3 regions of the Glaciibacter sp. 2TAF33 genome follow, and region 2 is predicted to be linked to each of the others. Evidence: predicted binding sites of a transcription regulator. Region 2 holds the regulator's gene; each other region holds the start of a gene.
The links. The regulator HspR, encoded in region 2, represses chaperone genes until heat shock. The targets are predictions, from matches to a motif close to AAGTTGAGTCNNNNNGACTCAACTT.

Region 1 (9,939 bases), on a different contig from region 2:
CCCGACATAGCGAAGGACCCGGCAGCTTCATCGGCTCCCGGGCCCTTCTCATCGGATTCGCATCCGGTGTTGATCGTTAATCTACGCCGATTCGCGTCGATCGCAAGGGGTTGTTTCAGACCAGGGCGAGAACTATCTTCCCGCGAAGATGTCCACGAGCAAGGTGGCCGTACGCGTCTCGCACGCGCTCCAGCGGATACACGGTGTCGATCGGGAGCACGATCTCGCCAGAGGCGACCAACGCGGCAACGACGCCCAGGTCGCCTGAGGTCGCGTCCGCACCGCCGATGTTGGTGATCCCGGCGTCCTCTTTGTGGCCGCGGGCGGCGATGGTGTTGATCCGGTTCCCTGGCACGCCCAGTTTCAGGGCGGCGTCGATCGTCGCCGGACCGTGGTTGTCGAGTGCCGCGGTGAGGCGCGGCGCGACCTTCCGAAGCCGGTCGACGAGGCCCTCGCCGTATTCCACCGGGATCACCCCGATGCTGCGCAGGAATTCGTGGTTGGCCGGGCTCGCCGTGCCGATGACCCGGGCGCCGGTGCGGAGCGCCAGCTGGGCAGCGAGCACGCCGACGCCGCCGGCCGCCGCGCTCACCAGCACAGTGTCGTGACTGCCGAGTCCCAGCGAGTGCACGCTGGCCCATGCCGTGCGCCCGGCGATGTCGAGGCATCCTGCGGTGTCGAAATCGAGTGCGTCCGGCATCCGGAGGAGCGTGTCGGGGTCCGTCACCACGAAGTCGGCCTGCGCGCACATCCGCTTGCCGCCGAACACCCGATCGCCGGCGTCGATGCCTGTGACGCCGTTGCCCACCTGGTCCACCACCCCGGCGAAGTCGTTCCCGTTCCCGCATGGCGGTGTGGCGTTGTACCGCGCGGCAGCCGGGCCGCCGTTCATGATCTTCCAGTCGACGATGTTCAGGCCGGCACTGTGCACCCGTACCCGGACCTCACCCGGACCGGCCTGGATCGGCTCATCGTCGACGACGCGCAGAACCTCGGTGCCACCGAACTTGTCGAAGCGAACGTAGCGTGCCATGCGCCCAGCCTAGACAGGTGCGAGCGGATGCCGCTCCTCCAGTTTTCCAGGTCGTGCCGGTCGCGGGCGGGGCCAGCGAGGACCCGGCTCTGGTGTTCGCTCAGGGCTAACGGTGTGTTGTGCAAGCATACTTGGCACTCTCGATCGACGAGTGCTAAATTAATCACAGTTGAGTCACCTCGACTCAACTCTCTAAACGAGTGCGAGTCGGGCCGGTCGGCCCGAAGAAAGCGAGTACAACAATGGCCATGAATTTCGACCCGTTCCGTGACCTCGACCGCATCGCCGGCGCGTTGATGGACTCGCGTGGGCCCCGCCTGATGCCGATGGATCTCTACCGAGAGGGCGACGTCTACATCCTGAGCGCAGACCTCCCCGGCATCGACCCGGGTTCCGTCGACATCGATGTGGACGGCCAGCTGCTGACCATCCGTGCCGAGCGCACCCTCGCGAACCATGAGGGTGTGAAGTGGCTCACCCGGGAACGCCAGGCCGGGTCGTTCCTGCGCCAGCTGAACCTGGGCCAGGGAATCGACATCGAGAAGATCGCCGCGAGCTACGACAACGGCGTGCTCAGCGTCTCGATCCCGGTGACCGAGAAGGCCAAGCCGCGCAAGATCGAGGTCACCTCAAGCGCTGAAGCGAACACGGTGACGGTGAAGGAGGGCGAGCACCAGATCACGAAGTAGACCGGGTGCCGCCAGCGAGCCTGCCGCGATGCGTCGCGGCAGGCTCGACACCTGCCAGCCCCCGTAGTGGGGCGTGGCGTACACTCAATGTTCATAAAGGCATGATCGAATAATGGTTAGTACCGTTAGTGCGCGCGCCGCAGAGTGCGTACTTACCAACGAATGGAAGCTCCGTGAGCAACCGAACGGCCGAGTATCCCCGGCCGGACCATTTCCTTCTCCACCTCAGTGACACGCACCTCCTCGCTGGTGAAAACCGGCTGTACGGTGCCGTGGACAGCACCAGGCACCTCGCCGAATTGTTCGACGAGCTCGAAGCCTCCGGCGGGCGCCCCGAGGCCATCGTCTTCACCGGCGACCTCGCGGACCGTGGTGAGCCGGGCGCCTACGACCGCTTGCGCGAGATCGTCGAGCCGGCCGCGGAGAGGCTGGGCGCCCAGGTGATCTGGGTGATGGGCAACCACGACGACCGGGCGGCGTTCCGCGCGAACCTGCTCGACGAGTTGCCGACGACGAACCCCATCGACGACGTGCAGGACATCAACGGCTTGCGCGTCATCACGCTGGACTCTTCCGTACCCGGCCACCACCATGGCGAGGTCAGTCCGGAACAACTGGACTGGCTGGCGAGCGAACTGGCCGTGCCGGCCCCGGATGGGACCATCCTCGCCATGCACCACCCGCCGGTGCCGAGCGTGCTTGACCTGGCGGCATCCGTTGAGTTGCGCGACCAGGCTCAACTGGCCCAGGTCCTGCGCGGCACCGATGTGCGCAGCATCATCGCCGGGCACCTGCACTACTCGTCGACCGCGACATTCGCCGGGATTCCCGTGTCGGTCGCCTCGGCGACCTGCTACACCCAGGACCTGAACGTGCCGGTCGGCGGCACCCGCGGCCGTGACGGCGCCCGCGCATTCAACCTCGTGCACGTCTACCCTGACACGGTGCTGCACTCCGTGGTGCCGCTCGGCTCCTACCCGGCGCTCGACTACATCGATCCGGATGAGAGCCAGCGCCGCCTCGCGGCCGCGGGCACGCAAATCAGGCCGGCGGGTACGCTTCCGGCATACCGGGAGCCACCCATGACCCGCCCGATCCGAGTTCTGCACTGACCGAACCCGAGATCGACGCCTGCCTGGCGAATTGGCGTTCGGCCAGGGCTTGGTTGCGCTGGTCCTGGAACTCGTGCTCCCACGGCGCCGGGAACGGGAAGTATCGCTCGAGGAACTCGGTGACCGCGGTGCGGCGCACGTCGTCGGAGATCTCGGGGAAGCTGCCGTCGTTGAGGCAGAACATGTCCTGGTCACGACGCTTGCCGAGCCGTTTCATCTGCCGCAGCGCCACCCGCAGGGTGGTTTCGACGTACATCGAGCGCGCCTGGGTCTGGGCGACCGCTCGGCCGGTCATCAGCGCGTAGTAGTGGTAGAACGAGTTCGTGACCGAGATGTCGGTCGCGGAGCGGAAGCGGCTCGCCGCGGTGCGGGCGAAGTCCTCGGGGAACTCACGCTCCATCTCCTGGAGCACACTCTTCCGCAGCGGAGCCGCGGTGTGCTCGAGGTGACGGGTGGTGACCTTCCCGAACCGCTGCCGCAGCAGGGCCCGGTTCACCCGGGCCGCGTTCTCGAAACCGCTCCGCGACGGGTCGTTCTCGCCCAGCCCGATGCGAGTGGATGCCTCGATGAATTTCGTCACGCCGCCCGGCGAGAAGAACAGCTCAGGTCCAACGGGACGCCCGAAGAACATGTCGTCGTTGGAATACAGGAAGTGCTCGGCCAGTCCCGGGATGTGGTGCAGCTGGCTTTCGACGGCGTGCGAATTGTGCGTCGGCAGAGCGCTGGTGTCGGTGAAGAAGTCGGCGCTCCGCATCAGCGTGACCCGCGGGTGGTCGGCCAGCCAGGCCGGGGCCGGCGAGTCGGTGGCGATGAAAATCCGCCGCACCCACGGCGCGAACAGGTACACGCTGCGCAGCGCGTATTTGAGTTCGTCGATCTGACGGAACCGCGCCTCCGACTCGTCGCCCTCGCCCACGACGTAGGCCTCCATGCGCTTGGCGCGCTCGCGCTGGAAGTCGGTGGACGACCCGTCGACCCAGGAGAACACGAGGTCGATGTCGAAGCTGATGTCGCTGGCCAGGTCGTCGAACATGTTCTGCAGTGTGCGCCAGGAGTGGCCGTAGAGCTCGACCGAGGTTTCACGGGCCTCCGAACGCGGCAGCCGGGTGCGCATGAGCGCGTTGACGACGGGGGCGATGATCTCCTCGTCGCCGAAACGCCAGAGCTCCAGTTGGAACGCCGTCTCCGCGCCATAGCGCAGCCGGCCGATCGGTTCGATCCGGGGCCGGTAGACCCGGAAAACGGATGCCTTCCGGTGCAACTGCAGGCCACCGTCGGCGAGGAGGGCCGGCTGGCCGGGCTTGCCGGTGGCTAGATCGAGGGGGCGCAGGTAGAACGGCTCATTCGCGAACGCTTCGGCCAGGACTTTGGAGAGCTTCTTGCGGCCCTTCCGGTCGACCGCGATGACCGGCCGGCCGCCGTCGCCGCGGACCAGGAGGAAGTCTATGTCGGCACGTTCCAGGGCGCCTCGCACCGCCAGCAGGTCCTTGATCATGGACTCCTGCGGCGTGAAGTGACCGTTGATCAGCGCGATCTCGCCTTTACGCACGACGACGTCGTCGCGGTCGAAGCGGCGAGTGCGGGCATCCGGGGTGACCAGGACGAGCTCCGGTTCGCGGCTCAACGACAGGAGCGGCATCGCGGCGGTGTCCAGGGTGATGGAGGCATCCGCCTGCCGGTCACCGGTCGGGTCGTACGCCTCGCCGTCCGCCGTCTGCGGGGCGCCGGCGATGGATTCGGGACGGAGTTCGCCTGATGCGTTCGATCGATCGATTATTGCCATGATCCTCCTCGGGAAATCGGGTCACCTGTTCGTGAGGTAACCACGTCGGACCCCGGTGAGTGCGTCCGCTTTCGCGGACGCCCGCGCTGCTTGTGCTTTCGGCGCTGAGGGCTGGTCAGCTGGCCGAAGGTGAGAGGCGCTTGCTTCAGTGTACGTCGCTTTGCTGTGTACTCCGAGGGGCGTCGTATTGCAGGTGTCGCGAGCGAGGGGTGCGACGCGGCGAGGTCAGAGTGCGCTGATCCCGAACAGGCCGATGATCAGGGCCATGATCAGCAACGTCACCAGTTCGTGCGCGATGTTGAGCACGGTGAGACCACTCGGCCGGCGGTCGAACGCATCGTGCGTGATCATTCGGGCAGCGGTGAAGCCGCCCCAGAGGATCAGCGCGGTCAGCAGTGTGTTGGCCAGGAAGCTGCCATGGTAAAAGTTCTGTGCGATGGCGGCGGAGCCGGCGAGCACCCAGGCGGTGATGAGGCTCACGACGACGGTTACGATGAGCGGCAACGCCGCACCCCTGCGCATGCTCTCCTCGTCGTGCCCGACGGCGCGCATCCAATAGCTGCCGAAGACCGGCTTGGCATACCAGATCGCGCCGACAACCATACTGGACACGGTGGCGAGCAGAACGGCCCAGATGTTGATCTCGGGAACCATGGTTCGTCCTTTCAGGGGAGGCAGGTCGTGTGGCTCGATGCTACTGTTCCCCGGCTCCATCGTGGGGACCAGCCGCCGGTCAGCGAGGCGTGTTCGCCGTGTCGTTGAGGTAGTCCGCGAGCACCCGCGCCTGGTTGTGCCGGGTGTCCTTGGCGCTGTAGACCAAAGTGGTGGGAGTGTTCGAGGCGTTGTTCTCGGCGACGCGCTCGCGCAGGTGGGCGAGCGCGTCCACGGTGGCCGGCTTCTCCTGGAGCTCGGCGCGGTAGCGGTCGGCAAAGTCGTCGAACCGGTCGGGGATGTGGCCGAACCGGGTGCGCAGTTCGGTGCTCGGCGCGACGTCCTTCAGCCATTCCTCGACGTGCGCGTTGGTTCTGGAGATGCCTCGCGGCCAGATCCGGTCGACGAGGATGCGGCATCCGTCGCCCGGTACTGCCGGCTCATACACGCGCTTGATCTCGACCACCATGACGCCAGTGTGGCCTTGCGCGGGCGGGAAGTCGACACTCGAGCCGATTGGGGCACGGCCAGAAGGCCGCGAGTGGTCGCCCTGCTAGGCGGTGGCGGCTGCCTCGCGGAGGCTCGCCGGGTCTGTGACGGGCAGTCGGCACACGAAATCGTGACAGAGGTAGGCGGTCGGCACGTGGTCGCGGCTGGGACGCTCGGCGAACAGCTCGAATCCCGCGTCGGCGAACATGCGGGCCTGTTCAGCGGTGACGGATGCGACCACGCTGCCGGCATACTGGCGGGCGACCGCGACCAGCCCGACCGGGTCAGGCGGGTGGTCGCCGGCCCCGTCGGGCGAGACGACGACCAGCTGCTCGATCGGTGCGGCCAGCCGTGCCATCAGTCGCAGGGCGGCACCGAAAGCCAGTGGTCTCGTGGGTGCGAGCGGACCGAGCAACCCCATCGCCGTGTGGGCAGCGGCCAGGTACCGGTGGTCGGCGGTCAGGAGGAACAGCGTGTGGGCGGCATCGGCCGTCGCCGTGAGCCCCGACGGATACGCACCCTCTGACGGGTCGAGCGCGATCGCCAGGCCCTGCGCGGCGAGCACCGGGTCGGCGCCGTTCGGCGTTCCGAACGGCGGTGTGACCCGGGGCGCCGTGTCGGTGGCTGCCGCTAGTGTGCTGTCAACCAACCGGCGCGCCGCGGTGGCGTAACCGGCGTCGCCGGTGGCCAGGGCAAGTTCGAGGAGGCCCGATGCGAACATGCCGTAGTCCTCCAGGGTGGCCTGCGCGGCGGACGTGCGGTCCCCGATCGAGGCGCGGACCAGGGTCCCGTCTGGCCCCTGGTGCTGGTGGAGCAGGAAGTCGGCCGCTCGACGGGCTGCCGCCGTGAGTTCTGGCGCGTCGAAGGTGAAACCCGCGCGGGCCAGGGCCTGGACGGCCAGTCCGTTCCAGCCGGTGAGGATCTTCTCGTCGCGCGCCGGTGGCGCCTGGGCGGCCCGGTCCTCTTCCTCGAGCGCGTAGTAGCCGCCTTCGGTGCGACGTCCGTCGACCGTGCTCTCCGAGTCCTGGGCGCTCGCAAAGCCGCCGCCAGGCATGCGCATCACGTCGGTCAGGAAACCGGCGATGCCCTCGGCGACCGCACGAGCCCATTGTTCACCGCTGTAGACCCAGGCGCGCGTGTACAGGCCGAGGAGTTGGGCGTTGTCGTATAGCATCCGTTCGTAGTGCGGGTCGCTCCAATCCCGGTTGACCGCGTAGCGGAAGAACCCGCCTTCGACCGGGTCGCGCAGCGGCGAGGCGCCCATCCGCTTGAGTGTGCGCAGGGCGAGCTCCCGGCCGTCAGGCCGCTCGAGCAGGAAGCCGAGCGTCGGCGCCGCCGGGAACTTGGGTGCTCCACCGAAACCACCGTAGGTCGTGTCTTCGTAGGCCCACAGTTCGGCCACCGTGCGCGCCAGTGCGGCGTCGTCCGGCAGGGCAACGGCCGGCGGGGCGACGCCGGCGTGTTCCGCGGCGTCAACCGGAGCGCGGCCCACGGCGACGAGTGCCGTCGCCAGCCGGTCGGCGATCTCCGTGACCTCCCCGCGGCGGCTGGTCCAGGCGTCCGTCACAGCCTCGAGCACCTGGCCGAACGACGGGCGTCCCACCAGCGGTTGCGGAGCGAAGTAGGTGCCGGCGTAGAAGGCCTTACCCTCCGGGGTCACGAAGACGTTCAACGGCCAGCCCAGGTTCTCGGTGAATGCGCCGGCGGCGGCGAGGTAGCTGGAGTCGACGTCCGGGTGCTCCTCGCGGTCCACCTTGATGCTCACGAACCGCTCGTTCAGGTATGCGGCGAGCGCCGGATCGCTGAAGCTCTCCCTCGCCATCACATGGCACCAGTGGCACGTCGAGTACCCGATGGACACGAGGACTGGGACGTCTCGCTCGGCCGCCTCCGCGAACGCCTCGGTGCCCCACTGGTGCCAGTCGACCGGATTGTCAGCATGGGAGCGCAGGTAGGGACTGATCGCATCAGCGAGGCGATTCGGCATGGTCCCATTCTGCTCCTACCGTCGATTCCGCCGGGGGACTATGCTGCAGGTCAGGAGAGTACCGGCTCGTGCCCGGGACAGAGTTGGCGCAGCGCTTGTGGACAGACGCGCAAACTGATGTGCATCTGCGGGGCGAGTTGCGCGCCTCCTATCGCGGGCGACATGACGTGCTCGACGCCCTCTGGTGGCGAGCACATCCGTCGACCCGTTCCCCGGGTGGTCGACCGGATCCGGCGACCGTCCTGCCCGAGCTTTTGGCCGAGGTCTACTCCCGCCGTTCGCTGAGCGAACCGCTCATCGAGTTCCTTGACCCGGTCAGCCGCCGTGCGGTGCGCGCTCCCCCACACGGCCAGGAGCTCCGTGCCCTCACCAGCGACCTGGCCGGCGACGCCGCCGCACTCGACACGGTCCTCCGGCTCTTCCAACACTACGGTCAGCCCGGGCACTCGAGTGCGCCAGGGCGGTCGGTGGATCGGCGTCCTCGTCGCCGGGGCGTGGCACGCGCGGGTGCGCAAGGCAGGCGCGCGGCCGCGAAATTGATGGCCGGAGGAGCCCTCGTCGGCGGAATGGTCATGACAGGCATCCTCGCGATGACCGGCGGGATGGGCGGCGCCCTGAGTCCCGGTCCCCCGAATTCCAACCCCTCCGCCGCGGCGGGCCGGGCCGGGGCCGACTCCATACCGGCCGTTCACGAGGATCCGTTCCGGATCTTCGACGCACCAGCCGAGTTCACGACCGGGGTCGCTCCCGTGCTCGGGCCGGAATTCCGGCCGCTCACGATTCGGAGCATCCCGCACGTTGCCGCAGCACGGGTGGGATTCCACCTGTTCGCGGCGCAGCGCGCCAACGGCACCTACTGCCTCGTCCTGCAGCAGCCCAAGGATGAAACCGACGTGGCCTGCGCGTCCCGGGCCAGCATCGAGCGCCGCGGCTTGCGCCTACAAGCTGTCGTCGTGCCGGAAGACCCGGGAAGCGCGTACCCGCAACCCTTCAATCCCCTCAGCGCGAGCATCGAGTGGAACCGTAACGGCGTCTTCACCGCCCATTTCGAACCCCTCTTCCCGTGAGCGTTCAACCAGGCGACGGAGAGGACGTGACTCGCGGAACCACGGCGCAGGCCCGTCTCGCACGTCGCCTCTGGGAGACCGCGCAAACGGATGCCACCGTGCTCATGAACCTCCGCGCCGCGTATCGCGGGCGGCATGACCTGGGGGACGCCCTCTGGTGGCGCGCCCATCCGCTGGCGCCGACCCCGGCCGGCGTGCCGGACCCCGCCGTTGCGCTTCGCCCGCTGCAGGACGCCGTGTTCTCGAAATCCGCCGATTCAGCCGCGTCAGGTCAGCGGGCAGGCAAAGCCGCGGAGCTGATCGCCCTCGCCGAGGAACTCGCCCGTGACGGCGCCGACCTGGACGCGGTCCTTGACCGGTTCGGCGACTGGGCCACAGACCCTGCGGAGCCGCCGGTCGGACGGCACGCCGACCGACCCTCCGCGCATCCTGTCGCCGATCCCTCCGCCGGATACCCGGACGACGGCCAGCCCGGTCAACCCGACCCTCCCCGGCACCACGCTCATTCGCTGCTCCTGGCCGCCGCCGGGGCGATCCTCGGCATCCTGGCGGCGCTCGGAATCCAGGCGCTCCAGGGTGAGCCGGAATCGACGGATGCGTCCGCCGGCTCCGAGGCCCCGGCCGGCTACCCCCAGACCCGCGGCGCCCACGCCGGTTCGGGCGCCGGCGGGACGGGCGAGTCCGGTCCCACGGGCACTGTGCTCCAGGTGTTCCTCCGGCCGTCGATATTCCCCGAGGGCGTGGTGCCGAATCTTGGACCGGGTATCGAGCCGGGGAGCATCCGACCGATCGCCCTGGACGCCTACCACGTGGGCTACCAGGTGTATGTCGCGCGCAACGCCGCGGGCGAGTATTGCCTGTTCCTGAGGTCTGGTTCGGAACTGACCGTCAGCACCTGCAGCGACCTGCCGCAACTCGTGCAGCACGGTGCGTGGGTGCAGAGCACGCTTCGCGGGGTGACGAACGACGCCGACGAACTGTCCTCCACGGTCACCGTGCGGGTGACCTGGGATCGGGACGGGAGCTTCCGCGCCCAGACCTACCCGCCTCTGGCCCGGCGTGACCAACCGCCGCCGATCAACCGCCTGTGAGTTCCTGCGCCACCAGCGTTGTGCGCCGGCGTTGCAC
Region 2 (9,939 bases):
TCGCGACGATGATGCCGGTGAAAGCGGCCACCGATCCCACCGAGAGGTCGATGTGGCCGGCGATGATCACCATGACCATGCCGATCGCGAGGATCAGCACGTAGGCGTTCTGGTTGATCAGGTTGATCAGGTTCCCGGGGTCGAGGGTCAGCCCCCCCGTCAGCACCTGGAAGAGCAGGATGATGACGACCAGGGCACCCAGGATGCCGACCTGGCGACCGCTCGACTGGCCACCACCGAACATCTTGCCCAGATCATGGAAGAAGCCCCGGGATTCCTTTTTTTCGGTCACTGCAGTCATGGTTGGCCAACTTTCCTCTTAGCGGAGGTCATGCTTCGCATTACTGACTCCGGATCTGCCTGGTCGATCGGAATGTCGTTCGTGATGGCGCCCTCGAAGATCGTGTAGATCCGGTCTGACACACCCAACAGCTCCGGCAGCTCGGAGGAGATCATGATGATCCCTTTGCCCTGCGCGGCAAGGTCGCGGATGATTCCGTAGATCTCCGACTTCGCCCCGACGTCGATGCCGCGCGTGGGCTCGTCCAGGATCAGCAGGTCGGGGTCGGTGAACATCCACTTGGCCAGCACCACCTTCTGCTGGTTGCCGCCGGAGAGGGTGTTGACGCCGTCGTCGACCGTCGGAGTCTTGATCCGGAGGCTCTTCCGGTAGGCCTCCGCGGCGTGGTGCTCCTTGACCACGTCAACGACAGAGGCGGTCGAGATCTTGGAGAGCTTCGCCGACACCACCGACCGCTTGATGTCGTCGAGCAGGTTCAGGCCCAGGGCCTTCCGGTCCTCGCTCACGTACGCAAGACCGTGGTCGATGGCGTCGTTCACGTTCCGCACCTGTATCTCCTTGCCGTCCTTGAAGATCTGGCCGGAGATGTAGTTGCCGTACGACCGGCCGAAGATGCTCATCGCGAGCTCGGTCCGGCCCGCCCCCATCAGCCCCGCGAAGCCGACGACTTCGCCTCGCCGCACCGTGAAGCTCGAGTTCTTGACCACGAGGCGCTCCGCGACGAGCGGATGCTGGACCGTCCAGTTCTTCACCTCGAAGAACACGTCGCCGATCACGGATTCCCGTTCGTGGAACCGGTTCTCGAGGGTGCGGCCGACCATGCCGCGGATGATCCGATCCTCATTGACGCCATCCGCTTTGACGTCGAGCGTCTCAATCGACTTGCCGTCACGGATGATGGTGATCGAGTCGGCGACCTGCTCGATCTCGTTGAGTTTGTGCGAGATCATGATCGAGCTGACTCCCCTGCCCTTGAGGCCGCGGATCAGGTCGAGCAGGTGCTGGGAATCGTTCTCATTCAACGCGGCCGTCGGCTCATCGAGGATGAGCAGCTTGACCGACTTGTTGAGCGCCTTGGCGATCTCGACGAGCTGCTGCTTTCCCACGCCGATGTTCTTGATCGCCGTGTCAGGGTCGTCGCGGAGACCCACCCGCGCCAACAGCTCGATGGCCCGTTTCTTGGCCGACACCCAGTCGATCGCGCCGAATTTCATCGGCTCATTGCCCAGGAAGATGTTCTCGGTGATTGAGAGTTCCGGGATCAGGGCCAGTTCCTGGTGGATGATCACGATTCCCGCGTGCTCACTGGACCTGATGTCCTTGAACCGGGATTCACTGCCCTGGAAGATGATGTCGCCCTGGTATGTGCCGTAGGGGTACACACCGGAGAGCACCTTCATCAGCGTCGACTTCCCGGCGCCGTTCTCCCCGCAGATCGCGTGGATCTCGTCCGCCCGCACCTGCAGCGAGACGTTGTCGAGCGCTTTGACGCCCGGGAACTCCTTCGTGATGGATCGCATCTCGAGGATTACTGGTTGATTGGACAACGTCTGACTACCTTGTCTCGTCGGGGGCCACCGGCCCGGTAATGAATTCAACCCTGTCGGCGGCATTGTCGTCAAACGGTGAACGCAGCGAGGCGGTAACAACTGGGTAACGACTCGGTAACGAGGGGCATCCGTCGTACGGGGTGCAGATGAGGTCCAGCCCGATGTCAGGCGGGCGTGAGGCTCCTGTCGTCAACGGATCCGCGTGCGGCTCCGTGCAACCGCGGTTGCCGCAAGACCAGCGCCGCAGCACCGAGGGCTTCGGCCCGGTCACCCAGGGACGACATGGCGAGGGTCGTCGATTCGCCGACGACGGGCACGGCGTGCCGCAGCAGGCCCCGGGAGATCGGGGCGAGGAGAAGGTCGCCGAGCCCCGCGAGCGGGCCGCCGACGACGATGACCTCCGGGTTGATGAGGTTCGCCACGCCGGCGAGGGTGCGTCCGATGGCGACGCCGGCGTCCTCGAGTACCCGGAGAGTGGCCGAATCACCGTTCAGCGCATTCCGGACGATGTCCGCGGTTGTGACCCGGGATTTCTTTCCCCGGCTGAGCAGGTCCATCATCACCGAGGTCGAGGCAACGGTCTCCAGGCATCCGCGGTTGCCGCAATGGCAGACCAGGCCGTGATCGATGGCCGTTCCGTGGCCGATCTCCCCGGTTACCCCGAAGAAGCCGCGGTAGCCCCGCCCATTGAGGATCAGACCCGCCCCGATTCCGGTGCCGATCTTGACGAACACCAGCTGGTTGACGCGGTGGTGCGGCCCCCAGGTGACCTCGGCCAGGGCGCCGAGGTTGGCATCGTTGTCGAACAACACCGGGAAATGCAACCGGTCCTCGAGGCTGCGCAGGTCGATCCCCACCCACTCCGGCAGAATGGCGCCCTGCACCACAGTACCGTCGCGGCCGTCGATCGGACCCGGGATACCCACCCCGATTCCGATCACCGCGGCGGGCTGCACCTGGGCTCTCACCAGCAACTCGCCCAGCAGGGTCGAGGCCCGGTCGATGCCCTCCTCCGCCCGGTGGCCGAGGGGAAGCTCAACGAATTCTTCGGCGATGACCGTGTAGCCGACGGTGGCCAGGACGATGCGCAGGTGCCGGCGGCCGAAATCGATGCCGACGGCGATCGCTCCGTTGTCGGCCAGCCGCACCGACGACGCGCGTCGTCCAGAACTCGTGGTCGGCGCGACGTCCACCAGTTTCGCGGCCACGAGCAGCTTCACGATGTTCGACACGGTCGCCGTCGACAGCCCGGTGTGGCGGGAGAGTTCGGCCTGGGTGGACGGTCCCGTCCCGCGGAGCACGTCAATGATGCGCTGCTGGTTGAGCTGGCGCAGGGCGCTTTGGGAGCCAGGATTACGCGCTGTCGTCGGCGGCTTCGGTGCGGATGGCATTTGGCAGCAACCCTAGCAGCTTGTGGTCACCTAGTTAACGCAACGATTGGGTAACGCCGGCAGTTCCGCGCCCGCGCCGGTGCCGGTCAGCGGCGGGTGGACACGGTCACGGTGAACTTCGGGTTACGGCCCACCTGGCGGGTCGGGCCCACCGTACGGCTGAGCGCGGATCGGTAGCCGAGGTGCGTGTTCCACACCGTCCACAGCTCCCCATCGGGGCCCAGCACGCGGGCGGCGTCCTCGAACAGCTTGAGGGCGATCCCGGCGTGCACCGACGACCCGATGTGGAAGGGCGGGTTGAGCAGGATCAACTCGGCCGAGGCGTCGGGCTGCGCGGAGAGGGCGTCGTCTCGCAGCATGCTGACCCGATCGGCGACCCCGTTCGCTTCTTGCGTCGCCCGGGCCGAGGCAACCGCCGCAGCCGACTGGTCGGTCGCGATCACCCGGATGTCGGGCCGGCGCATGGCGAGTGCGGCCGCGAGCACTCCGGTGCCGCAGCCGAGATCGATGGCGGATGCGGCGTCCGGCTTCATCCGGTCCAGGAATCCCAGCAGATACCGGGTGCCGATATCGAGGGTCGTTCCGGCGAATGCTGCGCCGTGCGCGCAGACCCAGAGGCCGAGGTCGTCGTGGAACTGGCGGCGAGGCCAGGCGGCATCCGCTGCGGGGGCGTTCGCCGCGGTCAGGGGCCTCGACGCGATCAGCACCCGCGACTTCTGCCGGGCGCGTGACACCTGCAGGTCACCGAAGTACCGGCCGAGGACCTCGTTCATGGCGGTGGTCATGTGCTTGATCCGCCCGCCGGCGAACACCCGCACGTCCGGCGACGCGAAGGCGGCGATGCTGCCGGCCAGTTCGTCCATGGCGGCCAGGCTGCGCGGAAGCTGCAGGAGCACCACCCGCGCACCGGTGAGGAGGTCGGGACCGAGGTCCGCCGACCGGTAGACGCCGGTGAGCCCGGCATCCGCTGCGTTCGCGGACAACGCTCGTTCACCGGAGAGGGCGTCCTGGTGCACCCGGATGCCGCGGGCGCCGTGCAACGCGGCGGCGCCGAGGGTGAGTGCGCCGTAGTGATCCTCGAGCACGACGACATCCCCGGGGCCGGCTGCAGCGAGGGCGTCGCCGGCCTGGTCGAGGATGAGCCGGTCACTGGCGTCGACAGCGTGCAGGTTCTCGGCCTCGACGTCCGGGCGACGTCGCAGCTGCCCAAAGTCGAATTCCCTCACCCGCTCACGCTACCCGCTCCCCCCACCCAGCTCGCCGAAAACGCACTCGTTGGGGTTATCCGGGCGTTATAGACCCAACAACTGCGGGTTCGCGGAGGAAGGTTAGTGGTCGAGGGGGCGCCAGATGACGACCTGGTTGGAGCGGCGGATGCGCGTGCCGGCCCGCATCGAGACCACGTCACCCTCAGAGCCGGCCGCGAAGACGCGACGGCCGGGGCGGTTGAGCAGTTCGTCGGCGAGCGCCGTCTCGAGCTCCGCGACCCGGCCGCGGAGGCCAGCCACCGCGTCCTCGAGGTCGAGGATACGTCGGATGCCTTCCAGGCTCACGCCTTCAGCGCTCAGCTGGGCGACCTCCCGCAGCCGCGACACGTCGCGAACCGAGTAACGGCGGGACTTCCCGGCGGTGCGCCCGGGACGCACCAGGCCGAGCCGGTCGTACTGCCGCAGCGTCTGCGGGTGCATCCCGGCCAGCTCGGCCGCCATCGAGATGACGAACACCGGCGAATCCTCGTCCATGACTACCCCCTGGCCCGCGCAAGCAGGTCGCTCCGCGGGTTCTCCTTCGGCAGTGCGGCCTCGAATTCGTGCAACTTCTCCTCGGCCTCCTTCGACAGGTGCGACGGAACCGCCACCTGGACCTCGGCGAGCAAGTCGCCGGTGCCCTTCGGAGTCACAACACCGCGCCCCTTGACCCGCAGCACCCGACCGCTCGGCGTACCCGGCGCTACACGCAACTTCACCGGTTCGCCGCCGAGGGTCGGCACCTCGATCGTCGCCCCGAGTGTCGCCTCGGTGAAGGTGACCGGAACGTTCACGCGCAGGTTCAACCCGTCACGCTCGAACACGGGGTGCCGCCGCACCGACACGGTGAGAACGATGTCGCCCGTCTCGCCGCCGTCCGGACTCGGCTGGCCCTTGCCGCGCAGCTTGATCTTCTGCCCGTCGGCGACGCCGGCCGGGATCTTCACCTTGATCGGGCGACCGTCCTGCGTCTGCAGGGTGATGGTGTCGCCCTTGGTGGCGGTGAGGAAGTCGATCGTGGCCGACGCCACCACATCCCGGCCGCGGGTCGGTCCGCCGTACCCGCGGAAGCCGCCGCTCGAAGTGCCGAAGCCCCCCTGGCCGCCCTGTCCGCCGAACATGCCCCCCAGGATGTCGTCGAAGCCGCCCTGTTGGAAGGTGTAGCTCTGCTGGCGCCCGCCGCCACCGAACATTCCGCCGAAGACGTCTTCAAAGCCGCCGGCCTGCCCACCGCCACCGCCGGGGGCGGTGAAGCGTGCTCCACCGCCCATCGCGCGGATGGCGTCGTACTCTTTGCGTTGTTCGGGGTCGGCGAGCACGGAGTGCGCCTCGCTGATCTCCTTGAACTTCGCTTCCGCGGCAGCGTCCCCCGGGTTGGAATCGGGGTGGTACTTGCGCGCGAGTTTTCGATAGACCTTCTTCAGGTCCGCCGGCGTGACGTCTTTCGAGACGCCGAGAACCTTGTAGAAGTCCTTATCGAACCAGTCCTGGCTAGCCATCGCTGGGTACCCGAACCACGACCTTTGCCGCCCGGAGAAGCGTCGAGCCGAGGCGGTACCCGGTCTCGATGACGTCAGCGACGGTTTCGGAATCGGCCTCGGGGCTGGGCTGCTGGAAGATTGCCTCGTGGACCTCGGGGTCGAAGGGTTCGCCGACGGTCCCGAACGGGCTCAGCCCGAGACGCTCAACGGATGCGCGCAGTTTGGCCGCGATCGTCGCGAACGCCGATTCTCCCTCCAGGTCACCGTGCTTCTCGGCACGGTCGAGGTCGTCGAGCACGGGAAGCAGCCCGTTGACGACGCTGCCGACAACCCGTTCACGCTCGACTTCGCGGTTGGATTCCGTGCGCTTGCGGTAGTTCGCATACTCCGCCGTCACCCGCTTGAGGTCGGCGAGGTGCTCGTCACTCGGCTCGGCGACCTCGCGGTCCGCCGCGTCCAGGATGTCCTGCACCGTCAGTTCGTCTTCCTCGATCCCGTCGGCCGACGCTTCGCCGGCCGAGGCGCCGTCCACCGGGGCTGCCGCGCCCGGTGCCGAGACGGCGTCCGATGCGGACGTCGCCTGCGGCTGGTCGACAGAATCGTCCGACGGGCCGTTCACGGGCTCGCCGTCATGGCGCTTCTCGTCTGTCATATCGTCGCCTACTTCCCGGTCCCTGGGCCTGTCGAGGGGTCTTCGTCGTCGACAACCTCGGCGTCGACAACGTCTTCGTCGGAGTTGCCGGCGTCAGCGGGCTGCTCTGCACCGGAGTCGGTGGCCGAGCCTGCCGCGGCATCCGCCTGGCTCGAGGCGTAGATGGCCTCGCCCAGTTTGCCCTGGCTCTCGTTCAGCTTGTCGAACGCGGTCTTGACGGCCGCGTCGTCGTCACCGGCGAGGGCCGACTTCAGCGCGTCGACATCGCCCTGCACGTCGTTCTTGACGTCCTCGGGGAGCTTGTCGGCGTTGTCCTTGATCAGCTTGTCGATCGAGTAGGCGAGCTGCTCGGCGGTGTTGCGGGTCTCGGCAGCCTCACGGCGACGCTTGTCTTCCGCCGCGTGCTCTTCGCCCTCGCGCACCATCCGCTCGATGTCTTCCTTGGCCAGCGAGGATCCACCGGTGATGGTCATCGACTGTTCCTTGCCGGTGCCCTTGTCCTTGGCGGACACGTGCACGATGCCGTTGGCGTCGATGTCGAAGGTGACCTCGACCTGCGGAACCCCACGCGGTGCGGGGGCGATCCCGGTCAGTTCGAAGGTGCCCAGGTTCTTGTTGTCGCGGGTGAACTCACGTTCGCCCTGGAAGACCTGGATCGCGACGGACGGCTGGTTGTCGTCAGCGGTGGTGAAGGTCTCGCTGCGCTTCGTCGGGATGGCCGTGTTGCGCTCGATGAGCTTGGTCATGATGCCGCCCTTGGTCTCGATGCCGAGCGACAGCGGGGTGACGTCGATGAGCAGGACGTCCTTGCGCTCGCCCTTCAGCACACCGGCCTGGAGGGCGGCGCCCACGGCGACGACCTCGTCCGGGTTGACGCCCTTGTTGGGCTCCTGGCCGCCGGTCTCGAGCTTCACCAGGTCGGAGACGGCGGGCATACGGGTGGAGCCGCCGACGAGCACGACGTGCGCGATGTCCTCGACCTTGATGCCGGCCTCACGGATGACGTCCTGGAACGGCTTCTTGGTCCGGTCGAGCAGGTCCTGCGTCATCTGCTCGAACTGGGCCCGGGTGAGGGTCTCGTCGAGGTTCGCAGGGCCGTTCTCGGTCAGGGACAGGTAGGGAAGCTGGATGCTCGTCGACATCGAGCTCGAGAGTTCCTTCTTGGCCTGCTCGGCGGCTTCCTTGAGGCGCTGCTTGGCGATCTTGTCGTTGGAGACGTCGACGCCGGTGGTCTCCTTGAACTTCTTGATCAGGTGGTCGACGATCCGCTGGTCCCAGTCGTCGCCGCCGAGGCGGTTGTCGCCGGCGGTGGAGCGCACCTGGATGGTGGAGAAATCGTCGTCCTTGCCCACTTCGAGCAGGGACACGTCGAAGGTTCCGCCACCGAGGTCGAAGACCAGGATGAGTTCGTCTTCCTTGCCCTTGTCGAGGCCGTAGGCGAGGGCGGCGGCGGTCGGCTCGTTGATGATGCGCAGCACGTTGAGGCCCGCGATCTCGCCGGCTTCCTTGGTGGCCTGGCGTTCCGCGTCGTTGAAGTAGGCGGGAACGGTGACGACGGCATCCGTCACGGTGTCACCCAGGTACGACTCGGCGTCGCGCTTCAGCTTCGCCAGGATCCGGGCAGAGATCTCCTGTGGGGTGTACTTCTTGTTGTCGATCGCGACGTTCCAGTCGGTGCCCATGTGACGCTTGACGCTCGAAATGGTGCGGTCGACGTTGGTGACGGCCTGGCGCTTGGCGGTCTCACCGACGAGGACTTCGCCGTCTTTGGTGAATGCGACGACGGACGGCGTGGTGCGAAGGCCTTCGGCGTTCGCGATGACGGTGGGTTCTCCACCTTCGAGGACGGCCACCACCGAGTTTGTGGTTCCGAGGTCGATTCCTACGGCACGTGACATATGTGCGCTCTCCTTCAAAGTGAATGGTGCCCAGCCCGATCACACGGACTTGAGCGTTGCAGACTCAAGTGTGACGCGGAACGAAACGACTGTCAAGCGAGTCACCTGAAAGTTGAGTGTGAATGACTCAAGTTTGGGTCCGTGGGTGGGCCGTCTGATTCGCGGTCCGCCTCCGCCAGGCGACCGCCAGCCCTCCCGCAAGCACTCCCGCCCTCGCGTTTCCGGCCGTCAACCCCTCAAACCACTCATTTCCCTGACGAGCCCCGGAGCGTACTATTCCGGTTAAAGGGCGCAGTGGGCGGCATTTCGCCGCCGCGGCGCCGGGCAACTCAGGGACACGGCGAAAGGAAGAACGCAATGAGCACCACGAGTTCGGCCAGAGGCAAAATGACGTCCAGCACCGTTCAGAAGGCCGCTCTAACCGTCGGGATTGTTTTCCTGGTTGTCGGCGTCTTGGGGTTCGTCCCGGGTATCACCAGCAACTACGGGACCATGATGTTCGCCGGGCACGACTCGGACGCCCTCCTGTTGGGAGTGTTCCAGGTCTCCATCCTGCACAACATCGTCCACCTGCTTTTCGGAGTGGCGGGCGTCGCGTTGGCGCGCAGCTACTCGGGTGCGCGCAACTTCCTCATCTGGGGCGGAGTGATCTACCTCGTCCTGTGGCTGTACGGGCTCTTCATCGGACCCGAGTCGACGGCCAACTTCGTACCGCTGAACAGTGCAGACAACTGGCTGCACCTCATCCTCGGCATCGGCATGATCGCCTTGGGGTTCCTCCTCAGCCGCAACCGCGCCCGCGCCGGCGACGCCCGGGCATGAACCCGCGCGGAAGGCCGCTGCACCTCGTGCCGCGGCCTTCCCCATTTGTTTCCCACCGGGCACTAGCCTGATCGCATGACCCACATCACCGACCGCGACAGCACGGATGCCGGCGGTCCTGGCGAGGCCTCCGCTGGAGCGACGGTACCCCGCAGCCGAGTCGTCGCATGGAGCCTCTGGGACTGGGGATCCGCTGCGTTCAACGCGGTTGTGACGACGTTCGTCTTCACCGTGTACATCACCGGATCGTCCTTCGGCGACAAGGACGTCGTCTCCGCCCAACTCGGCTGGGCGTTGGCCATCGCGGGGTTCCTGATCGCCGCGCTGGCACCGATCACCGGCCAGCGCTCCGACACGTCCGGGCGGCGCAAGTTCTGGTTGGGCGTGAACACCGCCATCGTGGTCGGCCTCACCGCCTGCATGTTCTTCGTGCAGGCCAGCCCCAGCTACCTGCTGCTCGGCCTGTTCCTGGTCGCCGCCGGCAATGTCTTCTTCGAATTCGCCAGCGTCAATTACAACGCGATGCTCGCGCAGGTGTCCACCCCTCGCACGATCGGCAAGGTCAGTGGCTTCGGCTGGGGCATGGGCTACATCGGC
Region 3 (9,939 bases), on a different contig from region 2:
GAGATGGGGGAGCGGCCGATCCACGGCTACTTCCACTCAGACACCCGTATTCTCTCCGGCTTGGCGCTCCGGGTCGGCGGTGAGAATCCGGAGCACCTGATGCATGCGGCAGTGGATCCTGCCACGTTGCGGTTCGTCGCGCTGGCCCGCGGACTGGACGACGCGTCGGCCGATCCGAAAATCCGAGTGGAGCGGGTCCGGGGCGTCGCACCGGGCGGGATGTCGGAGTCGATCACCCTGTCGTCGGCGCTTTCGGCCGAGGTGCGCACCACCATCTCGCTTCGGCTGCACTTCACTGCCGACGCCATGCAGGCGGTGAAGGCCGGCATGGCGGGCAGCGGCGCGATGCCCATCACGGTTGCGGAGGACACCGTGCACCTGGCCGCTGGATCGTTGACGGCGTCGGTGACGGCGGGCGGCGCATCCGTCGCCCGGTCGGAGACGGGCAGCGTCACGCTGGACTGGCCGGTCACGGTGCCGGAGCACGGCAGCGTGCGGGTGACGTGGGCGCTGACCGTGAGTGACGCCCATGCGGTGGTCGTGGCTGCCGGTGGCAGCCCGGAATGGGCGACGGCGAGCGTGCGGAGCGGGGACTCCCGGCTCGGGTTTTGGGTGGAGCAGGCCCTCGGCGACCTCACGGCCCTGCGGATGGCGCGTTCGGACGCGCCGGCCGAGGTGTTCCTCGCCGCCGGCGCGCCCTGGTTCTTCACGCTTTTCGGGAGGGACTCGATTTGGGCGGCCCGATTCCTGCTGCCACTCGGCACGGAACTGGCCGCTTCGACGCTCCGGGTGCTCGCCGAGCTGCAAGGCACCCGCGACGTGGCGCACACGGCAGAGCAGCCGGGCAAGATCATGCACGAACTTCGGGCCGCTCCGCTGGCCATTCCGGGCGAGAACATCATGCTCCCGCCGCTCTACTACGGCACCGTAGACGCCACGGCGCTCTGGATCACGCTGCTGCACGATGCGTGGCAGTGGGGGATGCCCGACGCGGAGGTCGCGGCGTTGCTTCCCCATCTTGACGCGGCATTGGCCTGGATGCGGGACTTCGGCGACAGCGACGGCGACGGATTCCTGGAGTACGTCGACACCACCGGGCACGGTTTGGCCAACCAGGGCTGGAAGGACTCCGGCGACTCCATCCAGTGGCGCGATGGCCGGCTCGCGACGGGCCCGATCGCGCTGTGCGAGGTGCAGGGGTACGCCTATGAGGCGGCCATCGGCGGCGCCGAGCTGCTCGACCGGTTCGGGCGGGTGGACGCGAAGGGGCGTCCCGCCGGCACCGAGTGGCGCGAGTGGGCCGCCGCGCTCAAGGCTCGGTTTGCGGCTTCGTTCTGGATCGATGACCCGGCCGGGGCCTATCCGGCCATCGCCCTCGACGCGGGCAAGCAGCGGGTCGACACCGTCACGAGCAATATCGGGCACCTCCTCGGCACCGGAATCCTCGATCAGCCCGGATCCCGGCTCGTTGCCGACCGCCTGGTCGGCGCGGCGCTGAATTCGGGATACGGCCTCCGCACCATGTCCACCGACGCCCGCGGGTATTGGCCGCTCAGCTATCACGGCGGGTCGGTCTGGACCCACGACACGGCCATCGCCATCAGCGGTCTCGGACGGTCCGGTTTCGGAGCGGAAGCCGCGGCGCTGATTCGCGGGCTGCTCGCCGCGGCCGAGGGCTTCGACTACCGGATGCCGGAATTGCACTCGGGCGACCCGGCCGATGAATTCGCCGCACCGGTGCCGTACCCGGCTGCGTGCCGGCCGCAGGCCTGGTCGGCCGGCGCGGCCGTGGCGGTACTCGCCACAGCGCTGGGCCTGACGCCGGATCCCCGCAGCGGCACGGTGGCGATCTCCCCGCTGCCGGGACTGGGCACGGTGACCGTTGACGGCCTTCGCTTCGCCGGGCATCCGTTCGGAGTGACAACGGACGCCGAGGGTCATGTGACGGGGACCACCGCGCCGGGCATAGATCCCACCTCGAAAGTGTTGTAGTGTGAAAGGCTGCGCCCGCCTTGGTAACTCCTGCGGCGCAGGTTTGGAAACTCAACAGCGTGTGACAGGACCCACCTTTTCAGGTGTGCATGGGGATGATCGGTTTCGACATTGCCTGCGCAATTGTGAGAAGCGGGTCGAGGATGCAGGGTTATCTCGTAAACGATCCCCGCAAAACAATAAGTGCCAATTCAAAGCGCACTGACTTCGCTCTCGCTGCCTAAGCGAAAGCACTAATGAAGTCCGTCAGACCGGGAATGCTCTCTACCCGGACCCTGGCGCAATTGAGAGAGATTGCTTCTACACTGAGCCGCGGGGTGTAGAGGGACTCAAACGAAGGCTGGGCTCGTCGGATTAGATGCCAGTGGCAAATTCCGGAGCCGAGTAGAACGATTTCACTGGATACACCCGTAGAAGGCACATGACCACAGCAGTGGACGGGGGTTCAATTCCCCCCATCTCCACATCGGTCCTGTCACGCGTTGTTGTCGCGAAAAGGCCGCCCGGTTGGGCGGCCCTTTTTGTGCACGTGGATGCCCGAACGGCCGGTCAGGCGTCAACCAGCCACACGTCGGATCCGAAGATCTCGTAGTGGATGCGTTTGGCCGGGACTCCTGATTTCAGAGCCTGCGACCGGATCTTTCGCATGAACGGCAGCGGCCCGCACAGGTACACCGACGCATCGGCCGGGAGTGTGACGTCGTCGAGGTTCATGAACCCTTCGTGCGCGCCGTCCGTGGGAGTCTCGAGCCACAACTCCAGCTCAGCCGCGTCCAGCACCTCAACGTCACGGCGCATCTGGTCACGCAAGGCCCACCGTTCAACGCTGCTCTCGGCGTGCAGAACCAGGACCTCCCGTTTGGAGTCGGTCTCCACTAGGGACCGGAGAATGGATGCGCTCGGCGTGCAGCCGATTCCCGCAGAGGCCAGGACGAGCGGATGGTCGCCGGAGTCCAGGGTGACGTCCCCGCACGGGTGGGACAGCATCACGACATCGCCGATTTCCACTGTGCGGTGTAACGCGGGGGAGACCTCGCCGTCGGCATCGAGCTTGGTGGTGAATACGCGCACCGTTGGGTCGCCGCCAGAGGAAAGCGAGTACTGCCGCACCTGGTCGATTCGGTCTGGCATGCGCACCTTCACGCTGACGTACTGGCCGGGCCGGGATGGCGTCGGGGTGGCGTCGTCTGCGGGTTCCAGGGTGAATGTCATAGCCTCGCTCCCCGCTTTCACCTTTCCGACCACGGTCCAGGGGGTCCACGGCTGACCGTTGGAGGCGGCAGAGTACAGGCCCTGCTCGATCTTGATCAGGGAATGCGCCATCAGCCAATAGACCTCGGTCCAGGCAGCCCCGATCTCTGGCGTGATGACGTCGTCGAGTTCTTCGGCGATCGCGTCGAAGAGGTGCCGATACACGATGTCATATTGGTCGGGGCGGATGCCGAGCGAAACGTGCCGGTGTGCGATTCGTGCCAGGAGTGCCTCGGGCGTGCTGTCCGGGTTCTCCACCATGTGGCGGGCGAAACCGGCGATGCTTCCGGCAAGGGCCTGTTGCTGGGAACCGTTCTTCTGGTTGGAACGGCTGAACAAGCCGTCAAGGAACTCAGGGTGGGCGGCGAACATCCGCTCGTAGAAATTCCTGGCAATGGCCGGCATGCGTTCCGTCAGGAGCGGCAGGGTTGCCGAGATGAGTGAAGATGACTGAGCTGAGAGCATGCGTTTCTCCTATTTCTGCACCGGGAACTGCGCAGCGTTGTCGCGAATACCCGGGCTCACCGGGGTATTTCTACGACGTGTAGAAGAAGCGTAACACTCCCGCGTTCTTCTCTTTCACCCGTTCGCCCGTGGCTCGGACGCGAAGGTGGGATATCGACATACACTGTGGACGTGACGCCCCCCACGCCAGCGAATGTGCGCCGCCTTGAGCTTCTGCTTCATAAGCCGTGGTTCGGGTGGTATCCACGACCGACCGTCGTTTTCGGCGGGCGGGGTCACCCCGCGCAGTGGGGAACCGGTACCTGGCAGGCGCCGGTCGATGAACCGACGACCGTGCGGGTGTTCCTCTTCAACCGGCTGTGGACGTTCGGCGTCGCTGAGTACAGCGTGGAGGTTTCCGACCGGGCGGCTCCGATCACGCTCGAGTACTCGGCGCCCTCGCTGCCCTTCCTGCGCGGACGACTCCGCATCATCGGCTCGTAACCGGGTGTCCCGCTCCTCCGCATCTGTTTGTGTTCGACATCCGGGAATGGATCTCGCCCCTCCGCGTTAAGTTGAGTCAGTGGCACTCAAGTTTCACCAGGAGGACGCATGCCAACATTCTTCGGCCCCGACGATTCGGGGAACGGATCGTTCGACGAGTTCATCGCGCGGTACCTGCACGGCCAGCACTCCGCGCGGTCTGCCCGCCCGATCGACCTCACCCGGCTGCTGAGCCGGCGTACCCAGGAGGTGCTCGCCCGGGCCGCTCGGTTCGCCGTCGAGCACGGCCACACCGATGTCGATGCCCTGCACATCCTCCGGGTGATGGTCGACCAGGCACCCATCGTTGATCCGGTGCGGAACGCCGGGGCAGACCCGGCAGCGATCATCACGGCCGCCGACCTCCGGCTGCCGGAAAACTCGTCGCCGACCGAGGACAGCGCCCCGGCGCTGACGCCCTCCGCACAGCGCGCCCTGCTCGACGCTCACCAGGTGGCTCGTGCATTCGGCTCCACCTACATCGACCCCGAGCACCTGTTCTTCGCGCTGGTCCTCAACCAGGATTCTCCCGCCGGTCAGGTACTGATGACGGCCGGGATCACCCCGGCGTCGCTCCAGGCCGGTGCGGTGAAGGCCGCACAGGGCCAGAACGGCCAGGCCGGTCCGGACGGGACGGCTGGCGAAGGCGGGCAGGCGGCATCCGCTGACGGCGCCGCAACCGCCACCCCGATGCTCGACACCTACGGGATCGACCTCACCCAGCGCGCCCGCGAGGGCAAGCTCGACCCGGTGATCGGCCGGGCCGAGGTGATCGAGCAGACCATCGAGATCCTGTCGCGGCGCACCAAGAACAACCCGGTGCTGATCGGCGAGGCCGGGGTCGGCAAGACCGCGATCGTCGACGGACTGGCGCAGGCCATCGTCGACGGCCAGGTGCCGCAGCAGCTCCGGGGCAAGCGTGTGATCGCCCTCGACCTGCCAGCCATGGTCTCCGGCACCCGCTTCCGCGGTGACTTCGAAGAGCGCCTGACCACCACGATGGACGAGATCAGCGCACACGCCGGCGAACTCATCGTCTTCATCGACGAACTGCACACCGTGGTGGGCGCCGGGGGCGGCGGCGAGGGTGGAATGGACGCCGGCAACATCCTGAAGCCCCGCCTGGCGCGCGGGGAGCTGCACGTGATCGGCGCCACGACGCTGAAGGAATACCGCCGGGTCGAGAAGGACCCGGCGCTTGAGCGGCGGTTCCAGCCGGTCACGGTGGGGGAGCCCGGCATCGAGGATGCCGTGCTGATCCTTGCCGGGCTGCAGGGCCGTTACGAGGAGCACCACGGCGTGACCTACACGGACGCGGCCATTCGCAGTGCGGTCGAGATGTCGGCGCGGTATGTCCCCGACCGTTTCCTGCCGGACAAGGCGATCGACCTGATCGACCAGGCCGGGGCGCGCCTGAGGTTGAAGCTCGGTGTGCTGGCCGGCCTGGACGACACCGAGGCCGAGCTCGACGCCCTGCGCGGGCAGCTGGCCTCCCTTGAGGCATCCAAGAACGCGGCTGTGGCCGCTGAGCGGTACGAGGAGGCCTCGGCGCTGCGCGACGAGATGGAGACGGTGAACCAGGCGCTGGAATCCGCGACAACGGATGCTGCTGCCGGCCCTGTCGCTGTGCCGGTGGTCGACGAGGCCGAAATCGCTGAAGTCATCTCCCGCTCGACCGGCATCCCGGCCGCCCGGCTCACCGCCGGCGACCGCGAACGCCTGGGACGGCTCGAAGCCGACCTGCACCAGCGGGTCATCGGACAGGACGACGGCGTGGCCATGGTCGCGAAGGCCGTGCGGCGTAACCGCACCGGCATGGGTGACTCGCGCCGCCCGGTCGGCAGCTTCCTCTTCCTCGGCCCGACCGGGGTCGGCAAGACCGAGCTCGCCAAGGCGCTGGCCGAGTCGCTGTTCGGCGACGAGAAGGCGATGCTGCGCTTCGACATGAGCGAGTTCGGCGAACGGCACACCGTCAGCCGGCTGGTCGGTGCCCCTCCGGGGTACGTCGGCTACGACGAGGCCGGCCAGCTCACCGAGCGCGTCCGGCGGAACCCCTACTCGGTGGTGCTCCTCGATGAGATCGAGAAGGCCCACCCCGACGTATTCAACCTGCTGCTGCAGGTGCTCGACGACGGACGCCTGACCGACGGCCAGGGGCGCACGGTGGACTTCCGCAACACGGTGATCATCATGACCTCGAACCTCGGTTCTGAGTTCCTGGCCAGCCGCAGTGGCGCGCTAGGGTTCGTGGCCCAGACCGACGGATCCGGCAACGGCTTCGGTTCAGAGAAGGCCCTGCGCGACCGGGTGATGGGCAAGCTCCGCGAGGCCATGCGGCCCGAGTTCCTCAACCGCATCGATGAAGTGGTGTTGTTCCAGAAGCTCGACCAGCCGCAGCTGCGGCAGATCGTGCGGCTGCTGCTCGATGCGACCCAGGCCCGCCTGGCGTCACAGGGGATCGGCCTCAGTGTTGGCGATGAGGCGGTGGACTGGGTCGCTGCACACGGCTACGAGCCCGAATACGGCGCCCGGCCGCTGCGGCGGGTCATCCAGCGCGAACTCGACGACCGCATCGCCGACCTGCTGGTTGCCTCGGAACTCGAGGCGGGTGGGCGGGTCACCGTGTCGGTGGACGGCGACGCGCTGGTCGTGAGAGCTGAACGAGAACGGATGCCGCTGGCCGCGTAACGCCGTTCGTCCGGATCACGCGGCCGGGGCTACCCAGCCCCGGCCGCATTCCAGCCGATGGCCGGTGCGATGTGCCGGGCGATGGTCTCGAGCAGGTGGGCGTTGTAGTCGACGCCCAGCTGGTTCGGCACCGTGAGCAACAGCGTGTCGGCGGCCTGCACCGCGGCATCCGCGGCCAACTCGGTGGCGATGGCGTCGGGTTCGCCGACATAACTCTTGCCGAACCGGGCGAGCCCGCCATCGAGGTAGCCGACCTGGTCGGACTGCTCGCCATCGGCCATGCCGCCGAAGTAGGCGCGGTCCACGTCGCTGACGATGGGCAGCACGCTGCGGCTCACGGAGACCCGCGGTTCACGCTCCCACCCGGCTTCGGCCCACGCCGCCCGGTAAAGCGCGATCTGCTCCGCCTGGAGCTCGTGGAACGGCACCCCGGTGTCTTCGGTCAAGAGCGTCGAGCTCATCAGGTTCATGCCCTGCTCCGCCGTCCAGACGGCGGTCTTCCGGGTGCCGGAGCCCCACCAGATGCGCTCCCGCAGACCGGCGGACTGCGGCTGGATCATGAGCGCCCCTGAGGTGCCGGTCATCTGCGGGTTGGCCTGGGCGATGCCCGCCCCGTCGATGGCGGCGAGGAAGAGCTCCGTGTGTGCCCGGGCCATGCCGGCATCCGTCATGCCCTCCGCCGGGACGTGGCCGAAGGTCTCATACCCCCGCAGCGCCGTTTCGGGTGAGCCCCGGCTGATACCGAGTTGCAGTCGGCCGTCGCTGATCAGGTCGGTGGCCGCCGCCTCCTCCGCGGCATAGAGCGGATTCTCGTAGCGCATGTCGACAACGCCGGTACCGATTTCGATCCGGCTGGTGCGCGCCGCCATCGCCGCCAGCAGGGGGAACGGTGAGGCCAGCTGGCGCGCGAAATGGTGCACGCGCACGTACGCGCCGTCGATTCCCAACTCCTCGGCCGCCACCGCCAATTCAATGGTTTGGACCAGGGCGTCCCGGGCGGCGCGGGTCGCGCTGCCCGGTATCGGCTGCCAGTGACCGAAGGACAGGAACCCGATTCTCTTCATACCAGTGAGGGTACGCGTCATACCGCTGACAGTACGTGATGACGCCAGGCGATGGCGTGGGCCGGGTTATCGCCGGATACCGGCGAGGCTTCCGGCGACCGGCCCGGCCGGGTCGCCGACCAGGCACACGGCCCGGCGATCGCCACCGTCCCACTCGGCAGCGTCGGGCGTGAGCGCGGCGTAGTCAAGCGCTGAACGCGGGTACGGTACACCGACGAACGACTCGAACACCGAAGCGCACTCCGACTCGGCCGCAGCAGTGACCGCATCGTCGCCGGGATATGCCGTTGTGGGCATATCAAACGCCGAATAGACCTCGTAATCGTGGCCTTCCTCACACTTCACCTGTGTGAGGTCGCGCAAGAGGGTGTCAGCGGAGCCGTTCACGCAGTCGCCGACGGCCAGCGGCGCGAGCAGGGCAGCGGATGCCGCCGGTTGCGCACTCGGGAACGGTGCGTCCGGCACGTGGTCGGCGGAGCATCCGCTGAGCACGAGAACGGCGGATGCGATCATCACCGTGCACGTCAGCGCGCGCCAGGCCGGCGCAGGGCGCTGCGTCAACTGTGGACCGGGCATCCGCTTCAGTCCAACTGCAGGGCTGTGAGGGTCTCCTCGTGCAGCAGCCCGTTGGTGGCGAGGGCGGTGCCGTGCCAGGGGCCGGTGAGGCCGTCGATGGAGGTGAACCGGCCGCCGGCCTCTTCGATGATAGGGATGAGCGCGGCCATGTCATAGGGCTTCAGGTCGAACTCGCCGGCGATGTCGATGAGGCCTTCGGCCAGGAGCATGTACGCCCACATGTCGCCATAGGCCCGGTCCCGCCAGACCCGGCGGCTGAGGTCGATGAGCTGGTCGAGGTAGCCGGCGTCGTCCCACTGGGCGATGCTCTGGAAGCTGAGTGACGCATCCGCCAGGTCGCTGACTCCGGAGACACGGATGCGACGCGGCTCGGCCCCGGCCTCCTGCAGCCAGGCGCCTCCGCCGGCTTCGGCCCACCAGCGCTTGCCGAAGGCGGGGGCGCTGACCACGCCGAGAACCGGAACGCCGTCGACGGCGAGGGAGATCAGGGTGGCCCAGACGGGGACTCCGCGGAGGAAATTGGCGGTGCCGTCGATCGGGTCGATGATCCATTGTCGGCTGGCCTCGCCCGCCGTGCCGAATTCTTCGCCGAAGAAGGCGTCGTCCGGCCGGTGCTGCTCGACGAGCGTGCGGATGGCGAGCTCGACAGCCTTGTCGGCGTCGGTGACGTAGCTGCGGTCCGGCTTGCTGGACACCTCCAGGTCGACGGCCCTGAAGCGGTCGCGGGAGATGGCGTCCGCCGCATTGGCCAGGGCGAAGGCGAGCTCGAGGTCGGTGTCGATGGGGTGTTCTGCCGGTTGGGTCACATCCCAAGGATAGTAATTCCCCGCGAGGTGCCGGGCAGCTGCGCTGTGCGGCTGCGGGCGGTGGGCTGCTGCGCGGCCGCGGTGCGCTGCGCGGCTGCGGCTGTGGGGCGGTGCGCGGCCGTGTAGGACCGCCGTGCCTTCCGTCGTCACGCTGTGGCTACTTCCCGTCGCGCTGTGGCTACTTCCCGTCGCGCTGTGGTTCCTCCCGTCGCGCTGAGGTTCCTCCCGTCGCGCTGAGGTTTTGGCCACGCGCGGCGGATTCGACCTGTCGCGCCGCGGTTTCCTCTCTTCACGCTGCGGTTTTGGCCACGCGCGGATGGCCTGCCATGCGCGCGTGGCAAAAACCACAGCGCGAAGGGGATCGGCGGGTATGGGGTCGGTGCGGAAGGGGATCGGCGGGTATCGGCTCGGTGCGGAAGGGGATCGGCGGGTATCGGGTCGGTGCGAAGGGGGGTGGAGCGAGAGGGACGAAGGGGGTCGGCGCGAAGGGGCGGCGTGAACCGGCTGCCGGCGGTCGGGTTTCCGAACGGGAGGCGCCCGTGCGCGCCAAGATCGGTGCGTCCACGCCGGAAATG

Region 1: a site for HspR is predicted at 1,200-1,224, ahead of AB4Y94_RS07900 (Hsp20/alpha crystallin family protein). Genes of this name have one in related genera too.
Region 3: a site for HspR is predicted at 4,260-4,284, ahead of AB4Y94_RS16480 (ATP-dependent Clp protease ATP-binding subunit). Genes of this name have one in related genera too.

The regions. Positions count from the first base shown of each region.
Region 1 covers NZ_JBFRFS010000006.1:159,043-168,981, forward strand. Annotated here, with positions in the region: gene AB4Y94_RS07895 (NADP-dependent oxidoreductase) at 116-1,033, opposite strand; gene AB4Y94_RS07900 (Hsp20/alpha crystallin family protein) at 1,276-1,722, shown strand; gene AB4Y94_RS07905 (phosphodiesterase) at 1,896-2,834, shown strand; gene AB4Y94_RS07910 (stealth family protein) at 2,764-4,473, opposite strand; gene AB4Y94_RS07915 (DUF1761 domain-containing protein) at 4,843-5,271, opposite strand; gene AB4Y94_RS07920 (DUF488 domain-containing protein) at 5,351-5,737, opposite strand; gene AB4Y94_RS07925 (thioredoxin domain-containing protein) at 5,822-7,744, opposite strand; gene AB4Y94_RS07930 (hypothetical protein) at 7,912-8,811, shown strand; gene AB4Y94_RS07935 (hypothetical protein) at 8,838-9,902, shown strand; gene pnuC (nicotinamide riboside transporter PnuC) at 9,889-9,939, opposite strand, start outside.
Region 2 covers NZ_JBFRFS010000005.1:219,250-229,188, forward strand. Annotated here, with positions in the region: gene mmsB (multiple monosaccharide ABC transporter permease) at 1-301, opposite strand, end outside; gene mmsA (multiple monosaccharide ABC transporter ATP-binding protein) at 298-1,821, opposite strand; gene AB4Y94_RS06430 (ROK family transcriptional regulator) at 2,016-3,242, opposite strand; gene AB4Y94_RS06435 (class I SAM-dependent methyltransferase) at 3,329-4,468, opposite strand; gene AB4Y94_RS06440 (heat shock protein transcriptional repressor HspR) at 4,571-4,984, opposite strand; gene AB4Y94_RS06445 (DnaJ C-terminal domain-containing protein) at 4,987-5,988, opposite strand; gene AB4Y94_RS06450 (nucleotide exchange factor GrpE) at 5,981-6,622, opposite strand; gene dnaK (molecular chaperone DnaK) at 6,631-8,520, opposite strand; gene AB4Y94_RS06460 (DUF4383 domain-containing protein) at 8,878-9,342, shown strand; gene AB4Y94_RS06465 (MFS transporter) at 9,418-9,939, shown strand, end outside.
Region 3 covers NZ_JBFRFS010000018.1:18,522-28,460, forward strand. Annotated here, with positions in the region: gene AB4Y94_RS16460 (glycogen debranching N-terminal domain-containing protein) at 1-1,992, shown strand, start outside; RNA gene ssrA (transfer-messenger RNA) at 2,084-2,459, shown strand; gene AB4Y94_RS16470 (globin domain-containing protein) at 2,542-3,708, opposite strand; gene AB4Y94_RS16475 (hypothetical protein) at 3,880-4,191, shown strand; gene AB4Y94_RS16480 (ATP-dependent Clp protease ATP-binding subunit) at 4,300-6,918, shown strand; gene AB4Y94_RS16485 (LLM class flavin-dependent oxidoreductase) at 6,948-7,982, opposite strand; gene AB4Y94_RS16490 (septum formation family protein) at 8,049-8,558, opposite strand; gene AB4Y94_RS16495 (inositol monophosphatase family protein) at 8,564-9,364, opposite strand.